Regions from separate parts of the Paenibacillus sp. V4I7 genome, predicted to be linked through region 2. Evidence: riboswitches for the same ligand, from Rfam matches in the RefSeq annotation. Region 2 holds a riboswitch; each other region holds the start of a gene.
The links. Region 2 has a riboswitch for cyclic di-GMP ahead of QFZ80_RS04910 (hypothetical protein). Riboswitches for the same ligand answer to the same signal wherever they lie in the genome.
Positions count from the first base shown of each region.

Region 1: it holds a riboswitch for cyclic di-GMP, as region 2 does, so the genes downstream of both, QFZ80_RS32835 (transglutaminase-like domain-containing protein) here and QFZ80_RS04910 (hypothetical protein) in region 2, are expected to answer to the same signal.
Region 3: it holds a riboswitch for cyclic di-GMP, as region 2 does, so the genes downstream of both, QFZ80_RS35085 (putative bifunctional diguanylate cyclase/phosphodiesterase) here and QFZ80_RS04910 (hypothetical protein) in region 2, are expected to answer to the same signal.

Region 1 covers NZ_JAUSZD010000002.1:7,013,065-7,018,940, reverse strand. The annotation lists gene QFZ80_RS32850 (S1 domain-containing RNA-binding protein) at 1-62, shown strand, start outside; gene spoIIE (stage II sporulation protein E) at 392-2,884, shown strand; gene QFZ80_RS32840 (class D sortase) at 3,170-3,871, shown strand; cyclic di-GMP riboswitch class I at 3,951-4,038, shown strand; gene QFZ80_RS32835 (transglutaminase-like domain-containing protein) at 4,052-4,864, shown strand; gene QFZ80_RS32830 (collagen binding domain-containing protein) at 5,064-5,876, shown strand, end outside.
Region 2 covers NZ_JAUSZD010000002.1:813,971-819,846, reverse strand. The annotation lists gene QFZ80_RS04935 (IS1182 family transposase) at 1-127, shown strand, start outside; gene QFZ80_RS04930 (O-methyltransferase) at 219-854, opposite strand; gene QFZ80_RS04925 (THUMP domain-containing class I SAM-dependent RNA methyltransferase) at 991-2,142, shown strand; gene gloA2 (SMU1112c/YaeR family gloxylase I-like metalloprotein) at 2,522-2,917, opposite strand; gene QFZ80_RS04915 (exopolyphosphatase) at 2,994-3,872, opposite strand; gene QFZ80_RS04910 (hypothetical protein) at 4,042-4,347, opposite strand; cyclic di-GMP riboswitch class I at 4,450-4,544, opposite strand; gene QFZ80_RS04905 (MDR family MFS transporter) at 4,656-5,876, opposite strand, start outside.
Region 3 covers NZ_JAUSZD010000002.1:7,500,919-7,506,794, reverse strand. The annotation lists gene QFZ80_RS35090 (BMP family lipoprotein) at 1-873, opposite strand, end outside; gene QFZ80_RS35085 (putative bifunctional diguanylate cyclase/phosphodiesterase) at 1,130-2,668, opposite strand; cyclic di-GMP riboswitch class I at 2,756-2,844, opposite strand; gene ilvA (threonine ammonia-lyase IlvA) at 2,906-4,162, opposite strand; gene QFZ80_RS35075 (hypothetical protein) at 4,330-4,491, shown strand; gene QFZ80_RS35070 (S-layer homology domain-containing protein) at 4,648-5,876, opposite strand, start outside.

The DNA.
Region 1 (5,876 bases), 6.2 Mb from region 2:
TTTCGTCTTTGAAAAAGAACACCGAGTCCAAACGCGGTGGCCGAGGCGGAAGAAGAGATTAATAGATGCAATAACGAACCACATTCGCTTAGGCGAGTGTGGTTATTTTTTTTGTCCAAACGTCAAATAGTTAAAATAACATAAAGAACAATCGACATGGAATTACGGGTATCTCCCCCATACGCAGGGCGAAAGTTCGAGGCAATCAGACTTTTGGAAACGTTTTCTATATGGTAAAACGAGACTAGGCAAGGGCTGAGGCATGGTGACAAAGCAAACACGGCTTGTCGGAAATTTCTTTGAATCTATCAACTCATTCTGACAAACTTTCTGCTAGATTGTCTCTATACTAGAGAAACAAATAAGGAATGAATGGATGGTGTTCGAAAACATGCAGAGAAGAAGCTTAAGCACAGTGATTGGTGGCGGTTGGTCGGGATTGTGGCAGAAAGCGAAGATGGGCGCACATAGCGCTGCCGTGGAGAATCGATTCGTACAAGCCTTCGTAGCTAAGAAGTGGTCTTTACTGCTCATCGTGATGGCTTTCTTACTCGGTCGTGCGATGATTTTGGAACAGCTATCTCCGTTTGCGCTTGCGTTCATTGCTGTCATTTATTTTACAAGGAGAGATCTTTTACATTGGGTAGGTGTCGCTGCATTTGCTGGAAGCCTATTCTCGCTGAATTCGAATACTGGTTATCTTGTTACGGAAATCATCGTTTTCTTACTCATCCAAAAAGCTTTGGAGAAATTTGAACGCTCCGATATTTCCTTAGCACCGCTTCTTGTATTCAGCTCAACCTTGCTGGTTCAGCTCTTTGCAGAGCTTGTAGTCTCGAACTTAAGCTGGTATACGCTCATGATGGTCTCCGTTGAGGCACTGCTAAGTCTAGTACTGACGTTAATTTTTATTCAAGCTATTCCTGTATTTACGCTTACCCGTAAGAACTATCATTTGAAACATGAGGAAATTATTTGTTTGATTATCTTGTTAGCTTCTGTGATGACAGGAACGGTGAGCTGGGTTGTGGGTCCAATCACCGTAGAACATGTGCTGTCCCGGTATTTAATTCTATTATTTGCGCTGGTGGGAGGAGCGCCTTTCGGAGCCTCGGTAGGAGTCATTACAGGATTAATCCTAAGTCTTGCGAATAGCAATGCGGTTTATCAAATGAGTTTACTGGCTTTCTCGGGGATGTTAGCAGGGCTTCTCAAAGATGGTAATCGATTGGCTGTTGCATTCGGAATGCTGATAGGGTCATCGATACTTGCTTTCTATATGGGATCAGGGGCTAATGTAATCAACTCTACATGGGAGTCGCTTGCAGCTGTTGCACTCTTCCTGTTGACACCGCGGAGTCTGATTCTGACGCTTGCTAAATATGTACCCGGAACGCAGGAAAATTTGAAATCCCAACAGGACTATGCGAAGCGGGTTCGTGATGTTACGGCAGGACGTGTGGAACAGTTCTCTGAAGTGTTCCGCCAGCTGGCGCGCAGCTTTAAGCAGTTGACGACCGATGATGCGGTGAGCCGCAAGGAGGAGGATGTTGGCCATTTCATGAATGCGGTTGCGCAGAAGGCTTGTGATTCCTGCTGGAAAAAGAGCCAGTGCTGGGATCAGAAATTTTATCAAACCTATACGTATATGACCGATATGATGACCCAAATTGAGATGAAGGAGAGTATGACGAAGAAGAATATTCCACCGGAGTGGAGGAAGGTATGTATTCGCACGGATCAAGTGCTGGATGTGATGAAGCAGCAGTATGGCTTGTACAAGAATGATTTGCATTGGAAAAAGCAGATTATGGATAGCCGGCATCTCGTGGCTGACCAGCTTTCAGGGGTGTCCCAAGTAATGGAGGACTTGGCTAAGGAGATTAAACGGGAAGGGCAGGAACTGTTCCTTCAAGAAGAGCAAATTCGTAATGCCCTGGAGGAGCTGGGCTTATCCATCCATACCATCGATATCATTTCCTTGGATGAAGGAAATATCGAAATTGAGATCATTCATCAATACACGAAGGGCTTCGATGAATGTCGGAAAATCATTGCGCCGCTCTTGAGCGAAATTATCGGCGAGAACGTCGCCGTCATGCGCGAGGAAATGCATGCGCGCGGCGAGGGTTACAGCACGGTCGTATTCGGCTCTGCCAAGGAATACGAGGTGGAGACCGGGGTCGCTGGCGCAGCCAAGGGAGGCGACCTCTTCTCGGGCGACAGCTTCTCCACGGTGGAGCTGGGCAATGGCAAATATGCCGTGGCGCTTAGCGACGGCATGGGCAACGGCGAGCGAGCACAGGCGGAGAGCCAGACGGCTCTGAACATCCTGCAGCAGCTGCTGCAGTCAGGGATGGACGAGAAGCTGGCGATCAAATCGCTTAACTCAGTATTGATGCTGCGATCTTCGGATGAGATGTATGCAACCGTAGATATGGCCTTGATCGACATGTATAGTGCAAACACAACGTTCATGAAAATTGGTTCCACCCCTAGCTTCATTAAGCGAGGGACGGAAGTGATTTCGATCTCAGCTAATAATCTGCCTGTCGGCATCCTGAGCGAGATTGATGTTGATCTGGTCTCGATTCCACTCCAATCGGGTGATATCCTTGTCATGATGACAGACGGTATCTACGATGCACCGGGACATGCGGTAAACAAAGAGATGTGGATGAAGCGGATGATTCAGGAAATTGATACGACGATGCCGCAGGATTTTGCGGACTGTTTATTAGAAAGAATTTTCCGCCATCATCATGGCGAAATTCAAGATGATATGACCGTCGTTGTTGCACGTATTGAGAAGCGGCAGCCGGAGTGGGCTACATTCCGCTGGCCAGGAATTACGCGAATGGAGCGTCCGAAGACGGTTAGTTAATGGAGATATAGAAGCCATAACAGCTCATTTGCTGTTATGGCTTTTTATGTGCTGTTATTCCCTTAAGAGCATAGCGAATGCTGCGTATTTCTAAGATGGAAAATTTTAACTTCGTATAGGTTGCACTTAGAATTCAAAGCATGATTAACTTATGAATATGTCTGTTAACTAATTATGCTAAATCTGGCGATTTCGATAAATCTAAGTTGCCAGGGCTTTATATGATGTTAAGCATGCTCAGACAGTCCTCGGTGCATGAGATCGAAGAGAAAGGTGGTACCACTAGTGATTAGAAAAAAGCTATCACTGTTATTTATCGTTCTTGGGATTATCATTTTTCTCTATCCAACGTTAAACGATCGTTATGAGAGCTATCAGCAGAACAAAATTTTGAAACAATGGCAGGAAAATCTGCAGGATATGGATCAGACAGCCTCTGACATCGAGGAGGAGACAGATGTAGGGTTGGTCGTGCCTTCTTCCAGTCCCGCAGTGGAAGCTCTGCCGACAAGCAGCCAGCCGAGCAGCCAGCCAAGCCCTTTGGCCGCGGAAAAGACACCGAAGCCTGTAACTTTGCCGCAGAAGAATACAGAGGGTGTCCTTATTATCGATAAAATTAATCTGAAGCTCCCTATATTGACAGACGCAACCGTGAATAATTTGAAGATTTCCGTTGCCAGTATTGCCAATACAGGCAAAGCAGGCGCTATTGGCAATTATGCCATTGCGGGTCATCGAAACCTTACTTACGGGAAAAATTTTAATAGATTAGATGAGGTCACCGAAGGGGATTTCATAGAAGTGAATACAGGGAGCAAAACGCATATCTACAAAGTTGTGGACAAACAGTATGTCCTCCCAGAGGATGTCTGGGTGCTGAAAGGCAACGGCAAAGATCGGGAGATTACGCTAATAACTTGTCATCCTATGGAAAACCCGACTCATCGTATTGCCATTAAGGGAATCATGGTGCAGTCAAAGGAATAAAATGTAATATTTTGTCTATTCAGAGAGACAAGCCTATGTTAAGATTGCACTATAGTGATTATAGGGAGTCGGTGCGTTCCTCCGATAAAGGCAAATCTAGCGAAAACTAGAGACGCAAAACTAAAGGGCCTTCCTTAGCCGAACTAAGTTGGCAGCCAGTTACCGAAAGGGGATTTATTTTTGTTTAAAAAGCCAAGTATACGAACAATCATCGCAGCATTTCTATTTACACTTGCTCCGCAAGGGATATTTGCAGCTTCCAATCCATCCATGATAGATAAAGATGCTCTGAATAAAGGAATTATCTCGGTTCATTATTCAAACGATAAGAACAAGAACACCAAAGTTCTCGTTCGAATCATGAGAGAAAATATCAAATATGACTACACATTCGAAGAAGGGGGTCAGTACCCTTTGCAGCTTGGAAACGGACAGTATAAAGTACTGATTGGAGAGTCCATAGGAGCTAATAAATATAAAGTTGTTACGCAAGAACAAATAGAGTTAGAAATGGAAGACGAGAATGCCGTATTTCTGCAGTCCATTCCGTTGATCGATTGGGACAATGAATCGAAGGCGGTCGTTGAGGCTAGGCAATTAGTTGGAGATAAAGAAAAAGATATCGACAAAATAAGAGCTATTTATGGATATATCACGACACATTTTCAGTATGATTATGAAAAGCCCCAAACGGTAGCAGATAGTTACGTACCTAATCTGGATATGGTCTACGCAGCGTCCAACGGAATTTGTTATGACTTTGCAGCTACTTTTGCGGCAATGGCAAGAAGCGAGGGGATTCCTACTCGTCTGGTTATGGGGTATGAAAGTCATGCGCCAGATACTTATCATGCGTGGAATCAAGTCTTCCTAAAGGAAAGTAAGGAATGGGTGACGATCGATACCACGTATGACGCTGTTCATATACAAGCCGGTGAAACGATAGATCTCATAAAAAATGATTCTAATTATCAGATATCCAGAATATATTAAGTGAAATGATGAAACCTGATCTCATAGCTGAGAACAGGTTTTTTTGTGCTTTTCCATGTTGAAAAACAATAAATCCCAATATTTACAATACATCTTGTATCATTTATCATTGATAATGATACATTTTGTTTCAAAGTCATAGGAGGTAGCACACATAAATAATCTCTATAAAAAATTGATCCATGAATGGAGGTATGAAATGATGTTGAAGAAAAAAACGAGTGCACTGCTAATTACCTTATTAATTTTTATGCAGAGTATTTACGGGATTGGCTTTTTGCCTAAGGCCAGTGCAAACACAATTTCAAACAACATTCTCGACAGTGTGACGATGGCTGTGTACAACAGCGCAGGAGAAGTGGTGACTGGTAATGTTTACGAGCAAGGTGCCAGAGTGAAGTTGGATTATACCTGGTCTTTGCCAAACGGACATGGTTACCTTGCCGGGGATACATTTACATTCACACTGCCGCAGCAATTTTTATTATTCAATCACATCAACGGTGAACTGAGGATGGGTAATGATCTTGTGGGAACGTTCTATGCCGACAAAGACAGCCATCGGGTGTTAATTACATTTAATAAATTCATAGAAGACTATAATAATGTGCAAGGAACTCTAACCTTCAACACACAATTCAATAAGAGTCAGATTACTGGAAGCACCACGCAAATTATTACAATTCCGATTAATTCTGGAGAACAGGTGTTTAACCTCAACTTCAAACCCACAGTCACTTCTACAATAAGCAAAGCGGGTGTGTCCCAGGGTATTAATTCCAAGCAAATCGATTGGACCATTGATGTGAACAAGGCGCTGGATTCCGTTCAGGAAGCAGTTGTAACGGACCCCATACCGGTAGGGTTGTCAGTTCCGGTTACAGTAGCTGTCTATCATTTGGATGTACGTTTGGACGGCTCTGTTGTCAAGGGAGGACTGGTGGATAGCAGCAAGTATATGGTGAGTACAGCGGGGAGCGTTCTTTCAGTCCGTTTTGCAGATAGCCCTATT
Region 2 (5,876 bases):
ATTCCTGCTTCGAGGCTTACCCAAAGTAAGTCTAGAGGTCGGGTGGCTTTCGCTTGCCCATAACTTGCTGAAGAAAGCAGCGATGGACGCTAAAAATAAAGGAGCTAAGCACGTACAAGCCGCTTAGCTCCTTTTTCATTCAAATATTCACTTTTTCTAACGATCTGGAGTGTCCTACACACCAAGACTATCATGGCTTTTGGGACACCCTCTTTTTATTACTTCACTCGTGCTAAAGCCAAGCCATCATAAGCTGGCAGGATGGTGCTTTCCAAACGCGGATCAGTGGCGATCAATTGATTGAAAGTACGCATCGCCTGAACTGAGGCTTTGGTTTGGTTCGCATCGACAACTTTTCCTCGCATCAGTGTGTTATCCCCCGCAATAATGGCGCCAGGATTCGCCAGTTTAATTGCGAGCTCCAAATAATTCGGATAATTCACCTTGTCTGCATCGATAAAAAAGAAATCAAATCGCTCTCCCTGCTCAAGAAGCTCATTCAGATGAATGAGTGCTTCGCCAATCCGGTACTCAACGAGCTCGCCAAGGCCCGCTTCGGTCACATTTTGCTTGGCTACATCAGCAAATTCTTGTTTTAACTCAAGCGAAATCAGCTTGCCGCCCTCTTTCAAGCCTCTCGCCAAACAAATCCCGCTATAACCGCCCAAAGCACCTACTTCCAACACCTTCGTTGCGCCTATCATCGTGACCAGCATAGTGAGCAATCTGCCGTATCCTGGTGCTATCGATATTTCAGGCATATTATGGGTGCGTATGACTTCCTTAACTCGCTCTAGAACGGTATCTTCTTCGTATAAACCCTCCATATAGCTCTCGGCTGTTATGGTTTCCATGTTTTATCCTCCTTAGAAAAATCATCAAAGTATCCACTTTGCGTGTTCCGTTTGTAAGTGTAACCTATTTGTCCTATACTTGTTAATTGTATGAGTTTATTGAGCGATGTACAACCCGGATGGAAGGAATCTAAACATGCCACAACAAATTGAACTAATCGCAACTTGCCCAATGGGACTTGAGGCCATCGTTGCTCGCGAAATCCGTGATCTTGGCTACAACGAGGTGACTGTCGAGAATGGCCGTGTCCGATTTCTTGGCGATGAGCTGGCCATCTGCCGCACCAATCTTTGGCTCAGAACCGCCGATCGCATCTTGGTACTCATGGGCCAATTTAAGGCCGTGACTTTCGATGAGCTTTTCGAAGGCGCCAAAGCGCTTGCTTGGCCGGACTGGATTCCGAACGATGCCGAATTCCCTGTGGAAGGGCGTTCCCATAAGTCACAATTATCTAGCGTTCCCGCTTGCCAAGGAATTGTGAAAAAAGCCGTCGTGGAGAAGCTGAAGCTTCGCTACGGAACGGAGTGGTTCCCTGAGAACGGAGCACGCTACGTGATCGAAATCGCACTCCTGAACGATATCGCAACGCTAACGATCGACACTACCGGCGCCAGCTTACACAAGCGTGGCTACCGCAAGCTCGTGACCGAAGCGCCGCTCAAGGAAACCATGGCGGCTGCGATGATCCTCCTGAGCCGCTGGAAGGTCGACAGACCGCTCTACGACCCGTTCTGCGGGTCTGGAACGATTCCGATCGAGGCTGCTATGATCGGATGGAACATCGCGCCAGGACTGCGGCGCAGCTTCCCTAGCGAGGCGTGGGGCAATATCCCCCGCAAGCTGTGGGACAAGGCTCGCGACGAGGCCTTCGACGCGGTTAAAGATGATGTTCCGCTGAACATCATTGGCAGTGACATTGATCCCTCTGCCATCGAAGTCGCAGAGGCTGCCGCGAAAGCCGCCGGCTTGACGAAGCAGTTCAAGCTGCTCGTGGAACCAGTAGCTAAAGCCCGCCCACGCGGAGACTACGGCTGCTTGATCACCAACCCTCCTTATGGAGAGCGGCTTGGTGAAGCGCAAGATGTAGAGGTGGCGCTGCGCCAGCTCGGTGCACTCACCGCTCCCATGCCTTCATGGAGCATGTTCATCTTAAGCCCGAGCACACAGCTCGAGCACTATATGAACCGCCGCGCGGATAAGAAGCGCAAACTATTTAATGGTCGGATCGAATGTAACCTGTTCCAGTATCTTGGACCATTGCCACCGCGCAGACAAACGGACAAGTGAGAAAACCTCTATCGAGGCCAATCAGGGATGTGCGACCGCGTTTAGCGAGGAGAGACTTTGGTCTACTACCAAAGATCCCTATATGCGGAGAGACTTTGGTCTCCGACCAAAGATCCCTATATTAGGTTTTATCGCCAATAAGAAAGCGGTTTTCGGGTTCCGAAAACTTATACTTTCTTATGTGGAAAAATAAAAATCCCTCAACGGCTCATCCGACCGAACTGCATGCATGCAGCGGTCAGACCAAGCTAATGAGGGATTTTATTTTATAAACAAAAACCAAATCAATAACGCCCATATGGGAATGGACACAAGAATACTCCATAGGCAGCCTTTGGCAAACCTCAGCTTCGGCTCCTGTTCTGTCCTTTCTTGGCGATCATTTCGCATGTTCCACCAACTCCAAGGGCAGACCATCCGGATCTGCAAAAAAAGTATATTGGTCACCGGTAATAGGATCAATCCTTACCGGTTCTACCGCAATCCCCTTGCTCTCAAGTTCCTTAACGCTTTGTTCCATATTCGGCACGACAAAAGCCAGATGCCTAAGACCCCTTGCCTCAGGCTGGTTAACTCGCAGCGGAGGATTCGGAAATGAAAACAACTCGATCTGCTGCTCGGTCTTCCCGATGCGTAGATCCAACTTATAGGAGTCACGTTCTGCACGATATGTTTCGTGTATGACTGTTAATCCAAGTAAGTCGACATAGAAGTGTTTCGATCGCTCATAATTGGAGCTGATGATCGCCACATGATGAATTTGTTCTAACTCCACTCCATTGCCCCCTGTCCCCATTTCGTGAAAAACCGCTTTCCGGGAACTCCCCATCCTGCGGTCCGTTTCACTTATTTTATCCGTCTGTTCTCATCGTTTCAACAATTTTCTTCAAAACTTCCTCAGCGTGCACATAGTCAACTTGGCAAGTACCAGCTGCATGATGACCGCCTCCACCATTTTGGAGCATCAAATTGCCAATATTCGTTTTGGACGAGCGATTCACAATGCTGTGACCACAAGCAAAGACGCAGTTTTGTTTATTTCGGCCATCGACGACCCAAATCGAGATATTTTGCTCCGGATAAAGGGCATACACCATGAAACGGTTCCCTGGATAGATGGTTTCCACATCACGAAGGTCGGTAATAATAACATTGCCTTCCGTCCGCGTATAGGTTTGAAGCATATCACGATATAAGGCATCTAACTCAAAATATCGCGAAACACGCTCTTTCACATCTGGTAATTCCATAATCTCATGAACGGACATCGTTGCACAGTGCTCCACAAGATCTTCCATCAATTGATAATTACTAATCCGATAATCGCGATAACGGCCTAAACCCGTTCGAGCATCCATGATAAAAGATAATAAATCCCATCCGCTTGGGTTCAAAATATCTTCTTTGCTGAACTGCGCCGAATCCGCTTTATCTACCCCACGCATAATATCATCGATATCACCGAAGGTCTCAGGCCCTCCATAGTAATCATAAACAACACGTGCCGCACTTGGCGCGATACGGGTTTCCCCTTTGAATTCAATCTTTTCGCCCATCCGCTCAAGTTCACTGGAATGATGATCGAACCACAAGCCACAAGCCGCTACATAAGGGACATTGGCCAAAATATCGTTTTCCGAAACCTCTATCAAACCGTCCTGCATATCTTTGGGATGGACGAATTTCATTTCATCCACCATGTTTAAATCTTTTTGAAAAGCATCGCGCATACTAATCCATCAAAATCCGAACGAGTGATTAATCTCATGCATGTATCCCCCTAATAATAGTTCCAAAGCACTACTAAAATCCACAATCATTATATCAGCTTGTGTCAATTTGTGACAATCATTTTGTCTTTATAAATCCCTTACAGCTGGTAATAAAAAAACGGTACGCCTAGATAGGCTGTACCGTTCTTAATTTGGATGATAAACATTGATAAAGCCTTGTCAAAAATGCTTCAATTTGCGACATCGGCGGCATTTTCACAGAAAGTTTAACCTCGCCCTTCCAGTAGAAAATCAAGATGCTATTGTTTCTCCCGTGAAACATTTCAACATCCCAACAATTTTCATTTAACGCGTATTCTTCCCGATTAATCATGAGCTTTGGTCCATCCGAGGAAGGCACCAAACGGGCAACATGATTACCACATAGTGAAGTCACTTTTTGTTCTTCTTGTTGTATTCCTTCTGATTGCATGCTGCTGGATCCTCCTTTTATTTTTACATGAATTTGTTATGACAGAGAAAAACCCCACCATAGTGAACCGATCGGAGGGGTTCTGATGTTGATACCCAATCGTTCGGCGGCTGGCTGGCTGCGAGTCCGGTTTGCAGGACAAGGAAGCCCCTTTAGCTTTGCGTCACTGGCTTTCGCCAGCTTTGCCTTTGTCGAGATGTCTTGCTACATATCTGAAGAACTAAGAGTAATAAATATGTACACTCTCAAGGATACGGGAAGTCGTTTTGAAATCGAATAGTTCCTAAGAACTAATTTTGCATTATTTTTCAAAAAAATTCTTTTTTCGACGTATTTTTCGCCATCATTTGACGAATTGAGCCTCTCCAGTAGAAAATGGATCCCGCAATTGTAAGAACAGCCATAAGAACATATAACGTATCTCCACCATAAGAAACGAGCAAGAACCCACCTACCCAGGGTCCAATAAAGTGGCCTATGTTCGTTAATGTTTGAGCGCCAAAATAGGTGCCACGCATATGCTCGGGAGCTAATTTGTCAATCAACATATTAGCAGCGGGGTAATTTAGAATCTCGCCAAGGGTGAAAATACCCATCGAAATAATTAGCCATACCAGCGAGTGGGAAAATGCAAAGCCGACATCCCCTAACGCAAACATTAGGTTGCCAATTACAATTGCAGCGACTGGCGTGTACTTTTCGGCCAACCGAGTAAGTGGAATCTGCATGACAATGACCACAATCGCATTCACACTCATCAAGATCGCAAACATTTTCACGCCATCGACAAAACTCTGCTCCAAATATTGCGAAAGTGTCACCATCACCTGGGAGTATCCGATAGCTCCAATAATGCCACCAAAGATATACAAGCGAAAAGTCATATCACTGCGAATCACTCGCACAGCAGAACCGAAAGTAACCGAAGATTTCTTCTCACCCTCGATTTTCTTGATGCCAAAAGCGATGAGCAGTGCGTAAAGAGTGACCGCATAAATAAAATAAATGATTCCTGTGATGAGAAAAGGCAGCGCACCGTTCATCGTAGCGAAAAAGGCACCCAAAAGTGGCCCGACTGCAACACCAAGATTAATAGCCATATACCGCATCGAAAATACTTTAAGTCGCTTCGCAGGTTCTGTGAGATCTGCCATCAACGCCTGCGACACGGGCTCATAAAAGGATCGGCACAAGCCGTTCAGCATATTGAGCAGCATAAACAGAATTGGTAATTTAACCATGCTGAAGCCTAAGAACACGAACGCCCAGCCGAAAAGCGCCGCCAGCATGATAATGCGCCTTCCGAATCGGTCCGATAAGGTGCCCCCAATAAAACCGCCTACGGTCCCAGCCAAAGAACCCATCCCAATGACAATTCCGATCATCACCGCACTCATCGACGTATGTCTGGCTAAATAAATCGCGAGAAACGGCAAACTCATAGAGGACGCGGCCCTAGCCATAACGGTTCCAAGTATTAACGTATGTACAATGGGATGATAAGAATTTAGAAAACCACGCAATCGATT
Region 3 (5,876 bases), 6.7 Mb from region 2:
GTCAACACGTTTCAACATGGAAGTCAGTGTTACTTCATCACCGAACTCAAGGGATTGATCTTTATCTACGCCGATAACCCAAACTTTTTTACCGTTTTTCGCACGGTCTTTTGCTTCGTTGAACACACCATTACCTGTGGAACCAGCTGCGTGGAAAATGACATCAGCGCCATCGTTGTAGATGGTTGCTGCTGCTGCTTTACCAAGGTCAGGCTTATCGAAAGCGCCTGTATAGTTAATTTGTACTTTGGCATTTGGATTAACCGCTTTAACACCAGCTACGAAACCAGCTTCAAAACGTTTGATAACCGGGATGTCGATACCCCCAACAAAACCGATTTTGTTCGATTTAGTTGTTAGACCTGCAACCACACCAACAAGGTAAGAACCTTCTTGCTCTGAGAACGTTACGGACTCAACGTTTGGAGCTTCAACAACATTATCAATGATCGCTAATTTAGCATTTGGGTTTTGTGTTGCTACTGTTTTAAGTGCATCACCCATCAAGAAGCCGATACCCCAAGTCAGGTTGTAACCGTCTTTAACGAATTGGTTTAAGTTAGGTGTATAATCCGCATCGCCTTTAGATTCAAGGTTTTTCACTTTCGCTCCTGTTTGTTTCTCAAGAGCCTTCAAGCCTTCCCATGCGCTTTGGTTAAAAGATTTATCGTTGACGCCACCAATATCGGTAACCATTCCGATTTTGAAGTCTTTACCGCTGGTGTTGCTTGGCGCCGCTGAAGCTGTTGCCGCTGCAGTAGTAGCCGGAGTTGCTGAAGCCGCCGGTTTCGTTTCTTCTTTTTTGGCACAGCCGGAAAGAGCTAATGCAGAAACCGTTACAGCCATAAGAGCTGTTGAAAGCATTTTCTTCATGATTATTACCCCCATAAGATCATTTAATTTAAAACCATGAAATCTCACATTGTAGGTTGACCACAATTAGTTAAATTATGTAAGACTGCCTATAGATGAGTGTATCATTTTGAAACCTATGAGAAAAGCGATACACCAGCAAAATAACATAATTCGTTATGTCATACAAGTTGACATGGTCTTTTTGTAAGCCCCTACAATATAGGTTCCAAGCCCCAATTATTTATTATACTACCACTGGTTAATAAAATCTAGATTACCCTTTGTTAATTTTATCGTTCATAAGTCGCAGGAATTGTTCGGGTCCTAAAGGGCTGCTAAACAGCACTCCTTGCACTTCCGTACACTGCAAAAGTCTTAAGTGCTCCAGCTGTTCCTCTGTTTCGACACCTTTTGCAATTAAATTTAGACCTAGACGGTGAGCCATACGAATAATGGCAGCAGCCAGCAGCTGATTCTCATCGTCGTCTACCAAATCCCGGATCAATGTGCTATCCAATTTAACGCTATCGAGCGGCATACCTTCGAGCCCGCTTCGTGTAAATAAACCTGTACACAAGTCATCCATAACGATACGTACACCGAACTTCTTCAGCATAATCAATTTCTCGCTAGCCTCTTGTACATTGGAAGATGTGATACTTTCCGTAAGGTCCAGTTCCACCAACATCGGATCTATACCTGTCTCTTTCAAAACAACGGCAATTTCCTCAATAAAATGCTCATCTTTAAACTGTGAAGCCGTTACGGCTAGGGTCATTCTCAGCGGTGCGTAGCCCTCATCCTGCCAGATTCTCATCTGTCTGCATGCCGTTCGTACAGCCCATTTCCCGATGGGTAACATGAACCCCATTTCCTCGGCCGCTTTCTTCCAATCCATACTGGATGCGAGGAGGGCGTCTCCCTTGCTCCAATGAATGATCGCTTCCATTCCGATTAATTTCCGGTTTGTTATTTCATATTGAGGCTGATATAGGATTTCAAACCGATTGTTGTCTAAGGCCGATCGAAGCTCTTTCTCCATGTGAGCTTTGCTCTTCACCATGGCATCGATGTCAGAAGCATAGAATTGGAACTGGTTATGTCCTCTGTTTTTGGCCGTATACATCGCTTCATCTGCATACGCCATGAGCTGCTCAGGCAGCATACCGTCTAACGGATACAATGCTATCCCAATACTAGCTGTTATGGTTACAGGCATTCCATCTAGGATAAAAGGCTCTTCCAGAGCCATTTGAATTCGGGAAGCTACAACTCTTGCATCTTCAGGCTTTGCAAAAGATTCTAGTAAAATAGTAAACTCGTCGCCACCTTGTCGGTACACCGTATCCGACCCCCGCAGGCAGCTCAGCAAACGTTCTGCTGCAAGGCGAATTAAACGATCACCATAAGCATGACCTAATGAATCGTTGACATCCTTGAATCGGTCCATGTCCAAGAACATAACAGCCGCCAGCTGTTCATTGCGTTGCGCATGCAGGAGTGCCCGCTCCAGTCGGTCATTAAACAATCGGCGATTGGGTAATCCTGTCAATGTATCGTGATACGCCAGAAAGGCTAGTTGTTTGCTCTTTTCTTCCTGCTCTCTACTAGTAAGAAGCAGTTGCCCTACACTCTTCGCAAAAAATAGACAGATTAGTGCTTGAACAAGCATACTAATGAAAACGTAAGGCGAAAAGGAGAAAGAAGAAGCAGCAAGTAGATTAATGGTCAACAAAAAGAAGCCCAGCACGCCCAGATAGACCAACGTTTGCGCTTTCATATGCTGTATCCACTTAGAAAGTATGCCTTTCATTCTTGAACCTCCTTATCTGATATGAGAAAAAAGGCTATTCCGAATCGGAATAGCCGTAGGTGTACCTGTCTAGGTAAACTGCAACCTGTCGGCAGCCCAGCCATCATTGTTGCAAAGGCAACCTTAGACCTGCAGCTTTGCGTCCTTACCTTTCGATAAGTTTGCCTTTACGATATTAAGGGAATTCATGGGACTAATTAACTATATCATATCCATTCCGCATTTGGCTAATTTTCCTTAAATAAGCAAATTAAAGAGCTTGGGATCCTTATTTATTTCTATATAGCCATAATCCTTCTGGGATAGGCGCTCAATAAGCCCCTCATAATCATCTTTATTTTTGAGCTCAATGCCGACCAGCGCCGGAGCATCGTCCCTGTTATTTTTTTTCGTATACTCAAATCGGGTAATGTCGTCTGTGGGTCCTAAGACTTCTTCTAGAAATTCGCGCAATGCCCCAGCACGCTGCGGAAAATTAAGAATAAAGTAGTGCTTCAAGCCTTCATACACGAGTGATCTTTCTTTAATCTGCTGCATACGGTCAATGTCATTGTTGCCGCCGCTGATGATGCAGACTACATTCTTACCGCGAATCTGCTCCCGATAGGTATCAAGTGCTGAAACCGGGAGTGCGCCAGCGGGCTCAATGACAATCGCGTTATTGTTGTAAAGCTCCAGAATGGTTGTACATTCCTTGCCGGAAGGAACAATTACGATATCCTCCAGCTTTTCTTTGCAAATGTCAAAGGTAAGCTCGCCGACCTGCTTTACAGCTGCGCCGTCTACAAACTTCTCAATCGTAGATAAGGTCACGACCTTCCCCTGCTTGAGCGCTTCCGTCATACTTGCCGCGCCTTCTGGCTCAACACCGATAATACGTGTACGTGGAGAAACACTATCCACATACGTCGCAACTCCCGCTGCAAGGCCACCACCACCAATTGTTGCGAAGATGAAATCAGGAGATTCGGGCATTTGATTCAAAATCTCGAGGCCAACTGTGCCTTGCCCGGCAATCGTACGGACATCATCGAAGGGGTGTATGAACACCTTATTCTCTTGAGCACAGTAGGCTTTGGCATGGTTAGACGAATCATCGAATGAATCACCTGTGAGAATAACTTCAACAAAAGATCCGCCAAATAGCTTAACTTGGGAAATCTTTTGTCTAGGCGTTGTCGTTGGCATGAAGATTTTTCCTTCAATACCAAGCTGTTTACAGGAATAAGCCACACCCTGCGCATGATTGCCGGCGCTCGCACACACGACACCCGCTTCGCGTTCCTCCGGTGTTAAACTTTGGATCACGTTATACGCTCCGCGAATTTTGAAAGAACGAACAATTTGCATATCTTCACGTTTAAGATAAACGTTGCATTCATACAAGTTAGAGAGCAGCTCATTGCGTTGCAAAGGCGATGGTTCGATCACCCTGCTGAGCACATGATTGGCCCTAATAATATCTTCCAAACCTACTTTACTGGAAACAACCATTTTCTCTTACTTCCTTTCTCCACATTGTGCTATTAAAGTTTTAAAGATTATTGTAGCACAACTCTGCCCGCCTGTACGAAAATAATATTGGTATAGCTTTATCCTATGTTTCACTTCATGCCCAGCAGGGTATTACATAGCAATACAACTTCAAAGGAGTGATTCAAATGTCGACGCAGCCTCGCAATATCGATATCGAAGAACGCCATGTGGAGAAAAAATCGGATTCCAGTTTAGTTGCTTCTACTTTCATCAAATATGCGGCTTACATCGTCATCATCTTCGGTGTTCTGTATTTCCTAGTTCGTTATGTATTTCCAATGTTCTAAGCTAGGACGTAAGTTGTGTTGTGTCCTCATCAATGAGGGTACGATCACATCTGGAGCTAGCACAACCACAAGAAGCCTCAAACCCACTAACAAGTGGATTAGAGGCTTCTTGTATTTGTTAGGAGAGGTGTTTGCCAACTCCCCTCAACCACTTATTTAGTAATAGTAACGAGGCTGCTCCTGCAGCTCAGACCGTCTTTGCAAGAAACGGTAGAAGGCACTGGCCGCCTGTGCTTTCGTCACTTCTTGTTGAGGTATAAATTGTCCATCGTTCAGAGACATAATATTCAGCCCCACCACAATAGCTGCATCACCAACATTCTTAAGCTTAGCAGCATCTGCGAAATTGCCATTGAAGATCCCATCGAACTTCGTCAAGCTCTTGTAGCCAAGCGCCTTCACGATTAACTGTGCCATTTCTTCCCGATTCATCGCAGCTTCTGGATTAAATTCAGCACCTACATCTAGCAAACCGCGATCAACCGCATTTTCGACATACGCAAAATAAGGAGAAGATTTGCTCACATCGGCAAAAGATGCCTTCCGTTCTGCCCCGTAATAAATACCACCGTTACCGCCATTCATGGCAATAACGAGCATTTTGACTAACTCGCCACGTTGAATGGTTTGATCCGGATTCACTTTGCCATCCTTCACATCCAGCGCTTGATAATCGAGCATAAGCTGAAGCTCATTTTTAGCCCAGTGATTGTCAATGTCGCTTACTGTCACTTTATCCAAAGAAATCACTTCACCCGTTTCACTATTCCGCCATTGACCGTTTTGCGCATCCAAGAGGAAAGGTTCACGGTTGAATTTGGGAACGAGTGAATAGACAAGCTTGGCATCTAGTTTCCCGTCTGCCTTCAGATCCATGGATTGTGGGACATCCCCAGCTGCCATCATCACTCTGTATTTCTCCAGTGGAATTCCACCGGTGAACCCGCTGCCTTCCACCACATAATTTAACTTGATGTCAAACTGTGCAAGCCAAAGATCCTTGGCTTTATCAATGGCCAGCACCTGCGGCTTTTGCTGTGGATATGGCAGATTGCTGATGGAGAAGTGATACCCAACAAGTTGGCCGGTCACACGATCGATGCTTACCGTTACTTCTTCATTTCCGGCAATTACGCCATCAATTACTCGCTTAAAACTAATATCCCAATTGCGCATATGTTTCAGTTGATCTTCCGAATAATTTTTAGCCGCCTGTACTTGAAGTACCAACTGATCGGTGTAAGAAGGAAGCTGCTTTTTCACAAAATCAACACCTGTTGTTATCGCATCTTCCAGAGCAATTTTACCCTCTATATCTTTATTGTCTTCAGGACCGTAAGGGATGTAGCTGCTAAAATTCGTAATCTCTCCCGTCTTGCTATTCA